DNA from 4 places in the Janthinobacterium sp. LS2A genome. Region 4 is predicted to be linked to each of the others. Evidence: predicted binding sites of a transcription regulator. Region 4 holds the regulator's gene; each other region holds the start of a gene.

Region 1 (4,118 bases), on a different contig from region 4:
TCGGACAGGAAGACCAGGCCTTCGTTCAGGCGCATGCCTATGCAATAAGTCATCGTCGTAAATCAAATCAAAAGGGGAAGCATTTTACACCAGCCGGGCCCGGCATACCGCTGGCAAGGCCCGGCCAGCCTCATTCCTGCCTGTTTACACGGGCACGATCTGCACATCGACTCTTAAGGTTTCCGTGCCACCACCCTGGCGCACGCCGCGCACGGGGGCCGCCGAATCGTAATCGCGCCCGATGGCCAGGCGGCAATACGCATCCGTCATCAGCCGCGCATGCGTGACGTCAATGCTGACCCAGCCCGCGAAATCCGTGTCTTCGGCCCACGCGTCGACCCAGGCATGGCTGGCCGCATGGCCCGTCGTGCCCGGATCGATATAGCCGGACACATAGCGGGCCGGGATTCCCCAGGCGTGGCAGCAGGCAAGGAACAGGTGGGCGTGATCCTGGCACACGCCGCGTCCCAGGGCCAGCGCGTCGCCGGCCGTGGTGGTGACCATGGTGGCGCCGCTTTCATACGCGACCTTGCCGACGATGTGCTCGGCCAGGCGCAGCAGATGGCCCGTGCCCGCCGTCACGCTCCGGTCCGGCAGGCTGGCGGCCGCCAGGTCGAGAATGGCGGGATCGGCCTGCGTCAGCGGCGTCGGCATGGTAAACAGCAACGGCGACAAGGTGTCGATCAGGTTCAGCCGTCCCTTGTGCGGGTAGATGGTTTCCACCACGCCATGCGCCACCAGGCTCAGGGAGTGATGGCTACCGTTAATCGTCAGCATGTGCGACAAGTTGCCGTAGGCATCCGTGTAGGCGTGGCACTGGCCCGGCGTCGTGATTTGCCAGGACAGGGCGCGCTGCTGCGGCTCGATACGCGGCGTCAGGTGCAGCTGCTGGATGGTGTAGGCCAGCGGCGCACTGTAGGCGTAATGGGTTTCGTGGCGGATGGTGAGCTGCATCAGGCCGCCAAGGGAACGAGGAAGTCGCGGCTGACCCGGTTGCCCAAGTCATAGATGTTTTCCAGAAACTCCGTCAAAGTCAGGTGCAAGCCCGCCTTCATGATGTCGTCGATATGTCCGAATTTTAGTTCCGCGTGCAATTTGCCGGCAAACCGCTCCGTATCGGCCGACACATCGTTGCGGATGTGCTTGAGGTTTTCCACCACGTCATCCATGCAGGCCAGGAGCGACCTGGGCATGTCGCCGCGCAGCATCAGCAATTCCGCCACCCGTGCCGGGGTGATCACGTCGCGGTAAACCTTGCGGTAGATCTCGAAGCCGGAGACGGAGCGCAGCAGGGCCGCCCAGTAGTAAAAATCGCGCTGGGTGATGTCTTTCGACGTGTCCCGCGCGCCGTGGAATTTCACGTCCAGGATGCGCGCCGTGTTGTCGGCCCGCTCGAGGAAGGTGCCCAGGCGAATGAAATGGATGGCCTCATCCTTGAGCATGGTGCCCAGGGTCACGCCGCGCGACAGGTGCGAGCGGTACTTGACCCATTCGAAGAACTGGCTGGGGTCCGTTTCCAGCAGATTGCTTTTCAATCGCTTCTGCATGTCGAGCCAGGTGGCGTTCTGGATTTCCCACACTTCCGTCGTCAAGGTACCGCGCACGGCACGGGCGTTTTCGCGCGCCCCCGTCAGGCAGGCAAGGATGGACGATGGGTTGTTCGGGTCGCGCACCATGAAGTCGAGCACGTCGCGTGTATGAAAACGGCCATATTTATGATCGTACGCGCTTTGCAGCTCGGAAATCCCCAGCGTGGCGCGCCAGCCTTGCTCCGCGTCCTGTTCGGACTGGGGCAGCATCGAGGTCTGCATGTTGACGTCGAGCATGCGGGCCGTGTTTTCCGCCCGCTCCGTGTAGCGGGCCATCCAGAACAAATGATCGGCGGTGCGGCTCAGCATGTTTTCTCTCCTGCAAAAGCGGATGTGGCTTCCAGTACCCAGGTATCCTTGGTGCCGCCCCCTTGCGAGGAGTTGACCACCAGCGAACCTTCGCCGAGTGCCACGCGGGTCAGGCCGCCGGGCACCATGGAAATCGTCTTGCCGGACAGCACGAACGGACGCAAATCGATATGGCGCGGCGCGATGCCGGCCTCGACATACGTGGGGCAGGCGGACAGTGCCAGTGTCGGCTGGGCGATGTAGCCGCCCGGATTGGCCAGCAGGCGCTGGCGGAAGTCCTCGATCTGCGCGGCGCTCGAGGCCGGCCCCACCAGCATGCCGTAGCCGCCCGCGCCATGCACTTCCTTGACGACGAGTTTCGCCAGGTTCGCCAGCACGTAGGACAAGTCGGCGCTCTTGCGGCACTGGTACGTGGGCACGTTGTTCAATATCGGCTCCTGCGACAGATAAAACTTGATCATGTCGGGAACAAAAGGATAGATCGACTTGTCGTCGGCCACGCCCGTGCCGATGGCGTTGGCCAGGGTCACCCGGCCGGCGCGGTAGACGGACAGCAGGCCCGGCACGCCCAGCGACGAGTCGGAGCGGAAGGCCAGCGGATCGAGGAAATCGTCGTCCACGCGGCGGTAGATCACGTCGACTCTCTTGGGGCCGCGCGTCGTGCGCATGTACACCGAGTTGTCGTTGACGAACAAATCCTTGCCTTCCACCAGTTCCACGCCCATCTGCTGGGCCAGGAACGCATGTTCGAAGTAGGCGGAGTTGTACATGCCGGGCGTCATGACGACGACCGTGGGGTCATCGACGCCCATCGGCGCGACGGAACGCAGGTTGTCGAGCAGCATGTCCGGGTAATGGTCGACGGGGGCGATGCGGTTGCGGGCGAACAGTTCCGGGAACAGCCGCATCATCATCTTGCGGTCTTCGAGCATGTAGGACACGCCGGAGGGCACGCGCAGATTATCTTCCAGCACATAGAATTCGCCTTGGCCCGCGCGCACGATGTCGACGCCGGCGATGTGGGCGTAAATATCGGAGGCGACGGAAATACCCTGCATTTCCGGGCGGTACTGGGCATTCTTGTAGATTTGCTCGGCGGGAATGATGCCCGCCTTGATGATGTTTTGCTCGTGATAAATATCATGGATAAACATGTTCAAGGCTTGCACCCTCTGCACCAGGCCCGTCTGCATCTGCGCCCATTCGGCGGCGGGGATGATGCGGGGGATGGTGTCGAACGGAATCAGGCGCTCCGTGCCGGCATCGTCGCCGTAGACGGCGAACGTGATGCCGACCCGGCGGAACGTCAGGTCGGCTTCGGCCCGCTTGCGGGCGATGGTCTCGGGGGATTGCTGCTCCAGCCAGTTGCTGAATTCACGATAGTGTTCACGTACCTTGCTGTCCGTACCCACTTCATTTGCAGTCATTTCATTGAAAAAATTTGCCATGTTGTGATTTCCCTTGAGCCGTGTCTGACTATAGCTCAGCAGAAATCGTGCCAGTGCCGCATACCCGAAAGTATGTAAAAAATGACCATTTTTGTGGCGTAAAACCGTCATCCGCACCGTATTGGTGCATTACTGCGCGGAAAATGCCGGTGTTGGGGCAGGTGGCGGCGAGCTCAAGCGTCCGGCGTGACGTAGGGCCGGCAGTCGATGGGCAGGTCGATGGTAAACGTGGTGCCCGTTTCCGGCGCACTGTCGACTAGCGCGCTGCCGCCATGGCTTTCCGCCACGTTTTGCACGAAGGGCAGGCCGATGCCCCAGCCGAGCGCGCTGCCCTGGTGTTCGCGGCGCAGGTATTCGAAGATGCGCTCGGTCTGGTCCGGGGCGATAGCGCTGCCCGTGTTGTGCACGGTGAGTATCATGCGTTCGCGCAGGGTGTTGATGTGGATATGGATGGGGCCGTCGTCGCCGTACTTGAGGGCGTTGCCCACGAGGTTTTCCAGGGCGCGGCGCAGCGAATTTTCGCACCACCAGCCGGTGACGGACGCGCCCGTCACCAGGCACTTGCCCGGATGGCCAGTATTGACGCTGTCGCCCACCTGCTGCGCCAGCGGCAGGATATCGAAGCGATGCAAGACCAGCGGCAGCTTTTGCCCCCGGTGGTAGCTGAGCGTATCAAGCAATTCCTGGATCATCTCGTCGAGGCGCTTGCCGTGTTCGATGATTTTCGACGCCAGGGCCGGCACGTCGAGCTGCTGCGGGCACCGTTGCAGCA
Region 2 (4,118 bases), on a different contig from region 4:
TGATAAACGGGCTCCAAGGCTGCGCACGTATCGGTTCCTTGGTTTTCCACACGACATTGAATTGCCCATCGGCCTTGATCTCGCCGATCATCACGGGCTTGTGCAGATGGTGGTTCGTAGCGTCCATGGTCAGGGTGAAGCCCGATGGCGCCTTGACGCTCTGGCCGGCCATGGCGGCGATCACCTTGTCCGTGTCCGTCGACTTGGCTTTTTCCACGGCTTGCGCCCACATGTGGATGCCGACATAGGTCGCTTCCATCGGGTCGTTCGTCACGACCGAACCCGCGTTCGGCAGCTTTTGCGCCACGGCATACGCCTTCCACTGCTTGATGAAGGCCGTATTCACGGGATTCTTGACGGATTCAAAATAATTCCATGCCGCCAGGTGGCCAAGCAAGGGCTTGGTATCGATGCCGCGCAGCTCTTCCTCGCCCACGGAAAACGCAACGACAGGCACGTCCGTGGCTTTCAAGCCCGCATTGCCCAGCTCCTTGTAGAACGGCACATTCGAGTCGCCATTGATGGTGGAAATGACGGCCGTCTTGCCACCCGTGGAAAACTTCTTGATATTGGCGACGATGGTTTGATAGTCGGCGTGGCCGAACGGCGTGTAGACCTCGCTGATATCGCTATCTTTGACGCCCTTGCTTTTCAGGAAGGCACGCAGGATCTTGTTCGTGGTGCGCGGATACACGTAATCCGTGCCCAGCAGCACGAAGCGCTTGGCGCCGCCGCCATCCTTGCTCATCAGGTATTCGACGGCGGGGATCGCTTGCTGGTTCGGCGCGGCGCCCGTGTAAAACACATTCTTTTCCAGTTCTTCGCCCTCGTATTGCACCGGGTAAAACAGCAGGCTGTTGAGCTCCTTGAACACAGGTAAAACCGACTTGCGCGACACGGACGTCCAGCAGCCGAACACGACGGCGACCTTGTCCTGCGCCACCAGCTGGCGCGCTTTTTCCGCGAACAAGGGCCAGTTCGACGCCGGGTCGACGACGACGGCTTCCAGCTTCTTGCCCAGCACACCGCCCTTGGCATTGATCTCGGCGATCGTCATCAAGGCCACGTCCTTCAGCGACGTTTCGGAAATGGCCATGGTGCCCGACAGCGAGTGCAAAATGCCCACCTTGATCGTGTCGGCGGCCAGGGCTGCCTGCATGTAAGTGGAGGTGGCAAGGGCCAGTGCGCCGGCGGCGGCCGCTTTCAGGATGATGCGTCGTGACATGGGGACTCCTGTGATGGGTTCGTGGGGGTCGAGCTGGGCATACGATGTTGTTAAAGCAGAATGCATGCCAGCACCAGCAGGTGTCCGCCATGGTGCACGCGGCTCTCGCCGCACGAAAAAAAACCTGGCTGCACAAGGACTGTGCAGCCAGGTTTCAAATTGCCGTAAAACGGTGCGCCGGACGCAACAATCCCGGCATCAATCCTTGCGCGGTACGCCTCTCAAGCGGCGCCAGCCCTTGCGTCCCAGCGGGAACAGCAACACGAAAGCGATCAGCCACGGCAGGATGTAGGCCATGGCCGTGATGGCGTTGGCCACGCCTTCCGACAGGTTGTCCGTGAAATTGCCCAGCGAGCGCTTGACGGGCGTCCAGAACGATTGCTTGCCTTCCGCGCTGATGGCCACGTTCAGCAAGTCCGTATCGATGCGCTGCATCAACAGCGCGTCGGCCGCCGTCGCCTGCTCCAGCTCTACTTGCACGGTGGCCAGTTCCTTGGTCACCTTGATGAGGGCATCGACATTTGCGCCCGAGCGCTTTTCCAGGTCTTGCAATTGCGCCTGGTATTGCTTGAGCATCTCCAGGCGTTTCTTGCTGTCGAGCACGGGGCGGCCCAGGTCTTCCACCTTGGTGCCCTGGCTGGTGACGTCGCCTTCGGCCGCGACCAGCGCGACAAGCTTCTTGATGCCGGCCGGCTTGGCGCGCATGCTGATGCGCGCATGCACATAGCGCCCGCTGTCGAGGCTGGAATCGAGCAGCAGGCAGCCGTTTTCCGTATCGGCTTTGCAGGCGGCAACCACTTTTTCATACAGGGGCCGCACTTGCGCCTCGTGCGTATCGACGCTGACATTATGTTCATAGGCAAGAAACTCGCTGCCCTTTTCCTTGCCATCGAGACGCGCGGCGCTCGACTGCCCGCCGCTCTCGCCCTTGCCGCCGCAACCGGCCAGCAACATCAGGCCGATCAGACCTACATACACTTTTTTCATGATTTCTTTCCTGGATTATTTTTACAGCGGCAGCAATGTGATATCGGGCAGGTGCGCCGCCACGTCTTGCACAGTGGCGTATTGCGTCAGCGACGCCACCACCTGCGGCAGCGGTTCCGCCCAGATTTCCGGCAAGTCGCGCTCCTCTGGCGCCAGCACGGGAAAGGCCAGCTGCTCGCGTGGCGGCACAAAGGCGGCATCGACGCCGGGTTTGTTGCCGCGCGCATCGATGCGGTACCAGCCAAAGTCCTGCAGATACACGGCGTTCAAGCCATGCAGGCAAAACGGCGGCCCCACTTCGCCGACGGCCAGGCGCTGGTAGCACAGGCCGGCAGGAATGCCGTTGGCGCGCAGCAGCGCGGCCAGCAGATGGCTCTTCGCATAACAGTAGCCCGTGCCATGCTGCAAGACGTCGGAAGCGCGGCAAGTGACGGGATTGCGCCGGTAATCCCAGCTGTGGGCCACCTCGTCGCGCACGAAGGCAAAGCAGCGGGCCGTGATGGCGGCGTCGCCCACGGCGCCGGCCGCCAGTGCGGCCGCCTTGGCGCGCACGGCTGGATGGTCGCTGTCGATATACAGGCTGCTGCCTAGATAGGAGGAAAAGTCGGTAGACATGGCATAAAGGCAATGCGAAAAGATAATGCGCGATTTTAGTCGAAGCTTCGCAACATTCACCGTTTCTTTGCGCAGGAACAAAGAAAATCCACGCGCCGGGCCAGCTGCGCCGGGGACGGTGACTTTGGCGGCGGCCCGGTAGCTGGTATCATGCGGGCAAACACAGCCGACCCTACAGGCCCGGCACAAGCACTACCCTGCGAAGCGGCCCCGCCACCGGGCGCGCCGCCGACGCCACCCTACAGATCAGAGAAACGAGTTCCCTATGAGCACATCATCGTCCCACCCATCGTTCTGGCGCCGTGTCCCGCTGGCTTTCGGCGCTTTCTTCAGCACCCTGTCGGACGCCGCCTATGCGGCCCGCGTGGAAAAGCTGTCCTTGCCCGAGGCTGCTCCCGTCGCGCCAGCGGCCCCGGCGCCAGCCCCCGTGCCGACACCGGCCGCCGCCCCCGTTATCTTGAAAGAAGCGACGCCGGATGCGGCCTTGCAGTTGCTGGCCCTGCTGCAACGCGAAGCGCGCCTGATCGACTTCACCCAGGAAAACCTGGGCAGCCATGCGGACGCCGACATCGGCGCGGCCGCCCGCGTCGTGCATGAAGGCTGCGCCAAGGTCATGCGCGAATACTTCACCATCGACGCCGTGCGCCAGGAAGCAGAGGGCAGCCGCATCGTCCTGCAGGAAGGTTTTGATTCTGCCCAGGTGCGCCTGACGGGCAACGTGGTCGGCTCGGCGCCATTCACGGGCACATTGAGCCACCGCGGCTGGCGCGCGTCCAGCGTGCGCCTGCCGAAACTGAGCGCGCAGCACGACGCCGCCATCCTGGCACCGGCCGAGGTGGAACTGTGAACGACACAATGAACGCCACCCCGAACACCGCGCGCTACGCCATCGGCATCGACCTGGGCACCACGCACAGCGCCCTGTCGTATGTGAACCTGGTCGAAAGCGACGGCGAGCAATCGAGCCACGGCGTGCTGAAAGTGCCGCAACTGTCGGCGCCGGGCACGGTCGAAGAATTGCCGCTGCTGCCATCGTTCGTCTACCTGCCGCACACCGATGAAGTGGCGGCCGGCGACCTGGCCCTGCCCTGGGTCACCGAAGAAGCCGAAGCGCCGTTCGTCGTCGGCGAAATGGCCCGCAGCCGCGGCGCCACCACGCCGATCCGTCTGGTGTCGAGCGCGAAAAGCTGGCTGTGCCACCCGGGCGTGGACCGCCGCGCGGCCATCCTGCCGAACGACGCGCCGGCGGAAGTGGCGCGCATCTCGCCGATCACGGCCGCCACGCGCTACC
Region 3 (4,118 bases), on a different contig from region 4:
CGTGGGTGATCTTCTTTCCTGGCACTTTGCGCCAGCGCCTGTTTGGCGCCACGGCGCCTGCCGCCAGCGAGGCGGTGGTGGAAAATGGCTGGGTGGAGAGGGTGGCGCGCGTGGCGCAGCCGTTCAGCAAGCTGTCGCTGCCGGAAGAGGGCTGGGAACGTTCGCCGCTGCGTACGCGCTTCATGAACGCGGGCTGGCGGCAAGCCAGCGCACCGGCCCTGTATTTTGCGGCGAAGACCGTGCTGGCCCTGCTGTTTCCCACCGTGCTGGGGCTGTATGCGGCCAGCGCCATGGCGGCGCAGCTGCGCAGCGTGCTGCTGTTGCTGCTGTGCGTCAGCGCCACCATCGGCTATTACCTGCCCAACCTGGTGCTGGCTAGCACGGCCAAGCGGCGCCAGCGCGACATCTTTGAAAACATCCCCGACGCGCTCGACTTGCTGACCGTGTGCGTGGAAGCGGGCCTGAGCCTGGAGCGCGCGCTGGTGAAGGTATCGGGCGAAATCCACATCAAGAGCGTGGTGCTGGCGCAGGAATTGCAACTGGTGCTGATGGAAATGCGCGCCGGTTTTTCCAAGGAAAAGGCGCTGCGTAACCTGGCCCTGCGCAGCGGCGTGGAAGACGTCGACACCCTGGTCGCCATGCTGATCCAATCGGAACGTTTCGGCACGAGCATGGGCGATTCGCTGCGCGTGCATTCGGAAAACCTGCGCGGCAAGCGCAGCTTGCTTGCAGAAGAGGCGGCAGCGAAGATCGCCCTGAAACTGCTGTTCCCGCTGATCTTTTGCGTCTTTCCCACCCTGATGCTGGTGCTCATGGGGCCGGCCGTGATCGAAGTCTATCGCGTGCTCGTGCCGGCCATGGCCAGCCGCTGAAAGGAACTACCATGCGCTTGACGATTTCCCGCCTGGCCGCTGCCTGCGCCTGCCTGGGCCTGGCCGCCTGTACCACGCAGCTGGCCCACCTGCCGGTGGCGGCGTGGTCCGACGCCGATGCCGCCTATGCGGCGGGACGCCAGCATTTCGAGCGGGGCGACTTTCCTGCGGCGCAAGCGGCCTATGAGCAAGCCCTGCGCCATGCGCCGCGCCACGTGAACGCGCGCAATGGCTTGGCCGTGCTGCATGCGCAGCGCGGTGAACACGACGCGGCGATCGCCCATTGGCTGGCCTTAACGCAGGAGGCGGGCATGCCGCAGCCGCGGCAGGCCTATCTGTTCAGCAATCTCGGCCATGCCTATTATTTGAGCGGGCGCGATGCGCAAGCGTTGACTGCGCTGGAACAGGCCTGTCTGCTCGACCCGCTCAATGCGCTGGCCTGGCGGCATCTGGCGCAGGTGCTCGAACGGCTGGGGCAGCACGAGCGCGCGGCCGTCATGCGGCGCCAGGCGAGCAGCTTGCAGGAACACGATGTGCGGCGCGACATGGTCTTGTTGCGTGGCGAGGCGCCGCCGAAGCTTGTGCCCGAGCCTGTGCCGGATGCGCCCGCCATGGCGCGCGTGGAGATCACGCAGAGCGACGGCATGGCCCGCTTGCAGCGCGTGCCGGCGGCGGTGCGCAGCCTGCCCGTTAGCGCGTCGTTGCCGGCGGCGTCCGTGCCTGTGGCCGGCGCGTCGCATCCGCGCCTGGAAATTGTCAACGGCAACGGCGTGCCTGGCCTGGCAGCCGCGCTGGCGCGCAGCCTGGCTGGTGCGCCCGTGCAAGTGGTGCGCCTGGCCAATGAAACCAGCTTCCAGGTGGCGCGCACACGCGTCGAATACCGGCCCGCGCAGGAGCAGGCGGCGCGCCAACTGGCCCGCCAACTCGGTGCACAGGTGCGTACCCAGGTGCAGATCCAGGCCGCCGACTGCCCCGCCAGCGAACTGCGCCTGGTGCTGGGGCGTGACCTCAGCGATCCCGCCATGCTGCACCGCTATTATCTGCAGCAATTGCAGCTGGCGCGCCGGGCGCTGGCGCGGCTCGGTTAACACATCTCTGCCGCATAAAAAAGCGGCGCCTTTGCGGGCGCCGCGTGCTTTTCATGCTGCGGATTATTTCGGCTGCCGGCGGCGCGTAAAAGCCAGGGCTGCCAGTCCCGTGCCCAGCAGGAACAAAGTGCCTGGCTCCGGTACTTGCAAGGGTTCGATGACGACGATGTCCGTGCGCGTGGATTTGGAAAAGTTCAAGGTGTAGCTGCCGGCAGGCAGGGCGAAATTCGACGTCAGCGAAAACATCGCAAAGCCATTCGTGAAGGCGCGCCCGGTGGCCGGGTCGTTGGTGCCGGCCGTCATGTTCAGGCTGAAGGGATCGAGGCTGCCGACCGTATGGTTGCCATTGACGTCGCTGCCATTGTTGGCGTCGCCATCGGGCGCGAACTGGAAGATCACGCCATCGGCATTCGCGTTCGACAGGCAGCCCACGGGACTGGAAGTATTGCACGAGATATTGAAGATATCCATGATCGACACGCTCGACTTGTCACCCATCGTCGTCACGCTGGTGCGCAGGTCGCGCCGTCCCATGAAGTTGAAGGTGATGAAGCCGGCGCTCGACAGGGTCAGGTTGACGGAGCCGGTGAGCGTATCGCCTGCCGTGGCCGTGGCGGCGCCGACCGTGTCGCGCTGTGCTTCCGCAACGGCGCGCACGGTGGAGCCGGCGGCCGTGAGCATATTGCCAAAGGCATGCGCGTCGCCACGTGCGAACTCCAGGGTGGAACTGGGGCTGGGTGCGTAGTTATTTTGCGGCAAGCCGCTGCAGCCGCCGCCCGAACATACTTGCAGCACGTCCGCGTTGGCGGCCGGGCCCGTATTGACGGCGCGCGGATTGACGGCCACGCCGCCCTCGAAGAAGGCGCTGTCGCTGGCATTGCGGTTGGCGCCGGCCAGCGACAGCGCGCCGGCACTGGTGGTGATGCGGAAAGAGTTCAATTCGTTGACGGCCAGGCCGTACGCGCCGGCCTGCGCCTGGCCGCTGGCCAGCAGACTTGCCGCCGCCAGTGCGCCCAGCCAACTTAGGGTCTTGCTTCGTGTGTGATCGACGTTCATCGCAGCCTCTTATCGTAGTCAGTCTCGGAAAATCCGGGGGAGAAAGAATCCAGAATGACCTGCCTGGATTCATCTCGTAGACAGTGATAAGCAGCTTGCGTGCCACACAAAAAAAGCATATTGAATCAAGGGCTTGCGCAAAGCGGACTGAGCCGGTGGAAGCAAAGTGTAAGAAAGGCCGACGCCGCTTTCAGGTGCCCCGGTGATAGCCGAGGTGGCCGCCGGAATTGCGCGCGCAGCCGCAACCGATGCGCGCCACTTCCTCGCCTTCCGTCAGTTTCCAGTTGGTAATCGTCGTGTGCTGCCAGTCGATGTCGCTTTTCTTGACAGGCTTTACCGTCAAGGTGCGGTTTTCCGCATCCGTGTACTCCATCAGCTCCTCGTCGTCGGCGATGTCGAAATGGCGGTGGATCAGGGAAATGCCAAAGCGGTCGAGCGCGCCATAACGTTGCAGCACGTCGCGCAGTTCGCGAAAGCAGGCGAGGTCATCGGGCAGCAGCGGATTGACGGCGGAAATATCGGCGACGGGCTGCCATTGCATGGCGTGGATGTTCAGGCTGTGCATGATAGGCTCCTGTGCCCCGTGATGGTAGGACCAGGCTGCCAGAGGGGCACTGGCAACCTGTCGAAACGTCTATCGTGGCCGCAAAGCCGATGCGGCGTTTGCGCCAGATCAAAGGTGCGGCACATCGCCTCGCGCCGATAATTGCCCGGTAAAATAGGCCATGGCAAACAAAACCCCCACTTTCCCCGGCGCACGCACGGGCCGCGGCCAGGTCCTGGCCGTGCTGCTGTCGAACCGCGATCAGTCTGGCGCCGAACCGCTGCAAGGCCGCGTCTCGCTGGCCGCCATCGTGAAAGCGCTTAAACGCAAATACCACTGGCCGATCGAGACGCACAGCTTTCCCGCCAACACGCAGGACGGCCGCGCCAGCTGGGCGACCGTCTACAGCTTGCCGGAAAAGGTCATCGAGACCGCGCTCGACAGCGGCGGCCGGGAATGGCTGGAGAGCCGGGGAGCGGTCGGGCGGCGGTGAGTTGCCGACCTACCCTATTCGAGCCGGAAGCCGACCTTCAGCGTGACCTGGAAGTGCGCCACCTT
Region 4 (4,118 bases):
GACAATACCCGGCTGCAACTGCACCGCAAGGTCGTGATCGACCGCGCGGCCAGTCCGAAGGCGCAGAACCTGACGGTCAGGACGGAAGCGCTGACGGTGTTTCCGGACGAGGAAAGAATGGAAACGGACGTGCCTGTCGATATCCTGACGGGGACTTCGCGCCTCAATGGCATCGGCATGAAAGCCAATAACGCCACGGGCGTGGTGGAAGTGCAGAATGCGCTGCGCATGGTCCTCCCGCCGAAACCGCGCCCTGCCGCGGCGGCAAAATGACAGAATGAAACAAGGAAACCATACTATGAAGAACATCTTGCTGTTGACCGTATTTTCGCTGGCCATCATGGGCGTGGCGCATGCCGAGAAAGCCGATTCCGAGAAGGAAGCCGTCATCACGGCACGCAGCGGCCACGTCGATGACGTCAAGCAGGTGCGTACCCTGACGGGCGACGTCGTGCTGGTCAAGGGCACCCTGACCATGAAGGCGGGCCGGGCATTGATCACGGAAGACCCGCAAGGCTACCAGTTCATCACCTTCTGGGCCGATCCCGGCAAGCTGGCCACGTTCCGCCAGAAGCGCGATGGCGCGGGCGACCTGTGGGTCGAAGGCGAAGCGGAGCGCGTGGAATACGACAACAAGACGGAAGTGGTGAAACTGTTTTCCAAGGCCAAGCTGACGCGTCTGGAAGGCACGAAAGTAACCGACGTGGCCAATGGCGCCTTCATCTCGTATGACAGCCGCAAGGAAGTATTCAAGATGGAAAATTCCGACAGCGGCACCAGCACTTCCGATGGCGGCAGCGTGCGCATGGTGATCCAGCCGAAGACCAAGGCGCCGGAAGCGGAGAAAGCGCCGGCCACGCCTGTGCCAGGAAAGAAATAATGGACAATACTCGTTGCGGCAGCACCCTGATCGTTCGCGGTCTGCAAAAAACCTATGGCAAGCGGCAAGTCGTGCATGATGTCTCGCTGCAAGTCGAATGCGGCGAAGTGGTGGGTTTGCTGGGCCCGAACGGCGCCGGCAAGACCACCTCGTTCTACATGATCGTCGGCCTGGTGCCGTCGGACGGCGGCAGCATCGACATCAGCGGCGTGGACATTTCCAGCCTGCCGATCCACCGCCGCGCGCAGATGGGCTTGTCCTATCTGCCGCAGGAAGCGTCCGTCTTCCGCAAGCTGACGGTGGAAGACAATATCCGCGCCGTGCTGGAAATCCAGACCGTCGAAGGCCGTCCTTTGAAGAAGGCCGAGATCGAGGAGCGCCTGGATAAACTGCTGGCCGATTTGCAGATTGAAAAGTTGCGCGAGAACCAGGCCTTGTCCCTGTCGGGCGGCGAGCGCCGCCGCGTGGAAATCGCCCGCGCGCTGGCCACCGATCCCCGTTTCGTGCTGCTCGACGAGCCGTTCGCCGGCGTCGATCCGATCGCCGTGATCGAGATCCAGCGCATCGTGCGCTTCTTGAAGGAGCGCAATATCGGCGTGCTGATCACCGATCATAATGTGCGCGAGACGCTGGGTATTTGCGACCGTGCCTACATCATCAACCAGGGCTCGGTACTGGCGTCGGGACGCCCCGACGACATCATCGCGAACGAGTCGGTACGCCGGGTCTATCTGGGCGAACACTTCCGCATGTAAGCCAATGAAACAATCATTGCAGCTGCGCACTTCGCAGCACCTGGCACTGACGCCGCAGTTGCAGCAATCGATACGCCTGTTGCAATTGTCGACCCTGGAATTGCACCAGGAACTCGAGCAACTGTTGACGGACAATCCCCTGCTCGAGCGCCTCGACGATCCGCTCGACCGTTCGCTGCGCCTGCTGTCCGACGGGGCCTTGAGTTCCACGGCCGCGCCGGCCGAAGCGCCGCCCCAGCCGCCAGGCCAGGAGGCGCCTGCCGCGCCGGCCGAAGCGGAAACCTTTGACGGCGAGGCGGGTGAGGGCCCGGCCGCCGCGGATGGCGGCGACAGCGACTGGAGCGAGGCGAGCCGGGGCAAGGCGCCCGACGACGAAGATTCCCGCCCGCAACTCGAGGCCCATCACTGCACCCTGCGCGAACACCTGATGGAGCAGATGCGCGTGACGGTGCTTGAGTTGCGCGACCGTGCGCTGGTCGAGCTGATCATCGACGCGCTCGACGACAATGGCTACCTGGAAGAGTCGCTCGACGACATCCTGGCGCGCCTGCCGGAAGAGCTGGAAATCGACGCCGACGAGATGCGCACGGCCTTGTCGCTGCTGCAAAGTTTCGATCCGCCCGGCGTGGGCGCGCGCAATGCGTCCGAATGCCTGGCGCTGCAGATCAAGCGCTTGCCGCACATCGCCATGGTGACGCGGCGCATGGCCCTCGTCATCGTGGAAAAGCACCTGGCCTGGTTTGCCCAGCGCGATTTCAACAAGCTGAAAAAAGCCCTTGATTGCGACGATGAAGACTTGCGCGAAGCGCAGACGGTGATTCGCCAGTGCAATCCGCATCCGGGCGCCGTGTTCGCCTCGGACGTGTCCGATTATGTGGTGCCCGACGTCGTCGTCAAGCGCGCGCGCAATGGCTGGCAAGTGACCCTGAACAACGACGTCATGCCGCGCCTGCGCATCAACGCCATGTATGCCAACTTGCTCAAGCAGGGCAAGGGCGAGGGCGCCATGGGCGCACAGTTGCAGGAAGCCAAGTGGCTGATCAAGAATATGCGCCAGCGTTTCGACACGATTTTGCGCGTGGCACAGGCGATAGTAGAAAGACAAAAGAACTTTTTCTCGCATGGGGCCGTTGCCATGCGCCCCCTTGTGCTCCGTGAAATAGCTGATACACTGGGTTTACACGAGAGTACTATCTCGCGGGTAACAACTCAAAAGTACATGCTGACCCCGCACGGCATGTTCGAGTTGAAATATTTCTTTGGTAGCCACGTCGCCACCGAAGCGGGGGGCGAAGCGTCATCGACGGCGATACGGGCATTGATCGTGCAACTGACAGGAGCAGAAGACCCTAAAAATCCTTTATCCGACAGTAAGATTGCGGACATGCTGGGGGAACAAGGCATGGTGATTGCGCGACGTACTGTTGCCAAATACCGGGAAGCGTTGAAAATTCCGCCAGTGAGCCTGCGTAAGTGTTTGTAAGTTTTTTTCGGTTCCTCTGCGGGCCGGATAGGATGGACCGCACGAACCCGATCATCTTTAGGAGTGTGTATGAATCTCACCATCAGCGGACATCATCTCGAAGTGACACCAGCCATCCGTGAATACGTACAAACGAAGCTGGAACGCGTGAAACGTCATTTCGATCAAGTTATCGATATCGCCGTGATTCTGACCGTGGATAACCTCAAAGAGAAAGAAAAACGTCAAAAGGCCGAAGTCAACCTGCGTTTAAGTGGCAAAACCGTCTATGTGGAAAGCCTGGCACAAGACCTGTATGCCGCGATCGATGCCCTGATCGACAAGCTCGATAGGCAAGTGATGAAATACAAAACCAAAGTGCAAGGGCACGGTAAAGAGGCGATCAAGCATCTGCCAGACAACTCCGAGGAAGACGCCGTCGTCGCCGTTTAAGGCCACCCGCTTCCAGCAGTTGTGATCAACTAAGGGCGCACATTGCGCCCTTTTTTGCGCCTGGACCTTTTGAACGCAATGTTCCCCGCGCAGGCGCTAGAATGTTTGTACTTTCACTTCTTTCACGCCTGCCATGAACGACTTCGTCCAGACCTCCATCCGCAACCGCACGGGCCATATCGTGCTCGACCGTGCGAAAGCCTTGAATTCCCTGTCGCTGGAGATGGTGCGCGCCCTGAGCGCTGTCCTGCTGGCCTGGCGCGACGATCCGCAGGTGGACGCCGTCGTGATCCGCTCGAGCAGCGAGAAAGCACTGTGCGCCGGCGGCGACATCCGTTTCTTCTACGATGCGGGCCTGGCCACGCCGCAAGGCGGCAGCGCCTTGCTGGAAGATTTCTTTACGGAAGAATACGCGTTAAATCATGTGATTCATTTCTATCCGAAACCGTATATCGCCGTGATGGATGGCGTGGTGATGGGCGGCGGCATGGGCGTGGCGCAAGCCGGACCCGGCAACCGCTTGCGCATCGTCACGGGCCGCACACGCATGGCCATGCCGGAAGTTAAT

Evidence for each region. The regulator sigma-54, encoded in region 4, starts transcription at its own class of promoters, with help from an activator protein. The targets are predictions, from matches to a motif close to TGGCANGNAANCTGCTTT.
Region 1: V3C40_RS04355 (circularly permuted type 2 ATP-grasp protein) is a predicted target of sigma-54. The motif match lies at 3,382-3,399, and genes of this name have one in related genera.
Region 2: urtA (urea ABC transporter substrate-binding protein) is a predicted target of sigma-54. The motif match lies at 1,278-1,295, and genes of this name have one in related genera.
Region 3: V3C40_RS19130 (EDSAP-1 family PEP-CTERM protein) is a predicted target of sigma-54. The motif match lies at 3,104-3,121, and genes of this name have one in related genera.

Annotation. Positions count from the first base shown of each region.
Region 1 covers NZ_JAZHPB010000001.1:932,442-936,559, reverse strand. The annotation lists gene V3C40_RS04370 (peptidase) at 1-53, opposite strand, end outside; gene V3C40_RS04365 (transglutaminase family protein) at 145-954, opposite strand; gene V3C40_RS04360 (alpha-E domain-containing protein) at 954-1,898, opposite strand; gene V3C40_RS04355 (circularly permuted type 2 ATP-grasp protein) at 1,892-3,346, opposite strand; gene V3C40_RS04350 (sensor histidine kinase) at 3,520-4,118, opposite strand, start outside.
Region 2 covers NZ_JAZHPB010000005.1:15,500-19,617, forward strand. The annotation lists gene urtA (urea ABC transporter substrate-binding protein) at 1-1,225, opposite strand, end outside; gene V3C40_RS15360 (DUF4349 domain-containing protein) at 1,424-2,212, opposite strand; gene V3C40_RS15365 (transglutaminase-like domain-containing protein) at 2,234-2,827, opposite strand; gene V3C40_RS15370 (DUF2760 domain-containing protein) at 3,093-3,674, shown strand; gene V3C40_RS15375 (Hsp70 family protein) at 3,683-4,118, shown strand, end outside.
Region 3 covers NZ_JAZHPB010000006.1:353,077-357,194, forward strand. The annotation lists gene V3C40_RS19120 (type II secretion system F family protein) at 1-872, shown strand, start outside; gene V3C40_RS19125 (LytR C-terminal domain-containing protein) at 884-1,960, shown strand; gene V3C40_RS19130 (EDSAP-1 family PEP-CTERM protein) at 2,024-3,016, opposite strand; gene V3C40_RS19135 (hypothetical protein) at 3,207-3,581, opposite strand; gene V3C40_RS19140 (hypothetical protein) at 3,742-4,053, shown strand; gene V3C40_RS19145 (dodecin) at 4,068-4,118, opposite strand, start outside.
Region 4 covers NZ_JAZHPB010000008.1:94,917-99,034, forward strand. The annotation lists gene lptC (LPS export ABC transporter periplasmic protein LptC) at 1-273, shown strand, start outside; gene lptA (lipopolysaccharide transport periplasmic protein LptA) at 299-880, shown strand; gene lptB (LPS export ABC transporter ATP-binding protein) at 880-1,635, shown strand; gene V3C40_RS21605 (RNA polymerase factor sigma-54) at 1,640-3,118, shown strand; gene hpf (ribosome hibernation-promoting factor, HPF/YfiA family) at 3,188-3,550, shown strand; gene V3C40_RS21615 (enoyl-CoA hydratase/isomerase family protein) at 3,684-4,118, shown strand, end outside.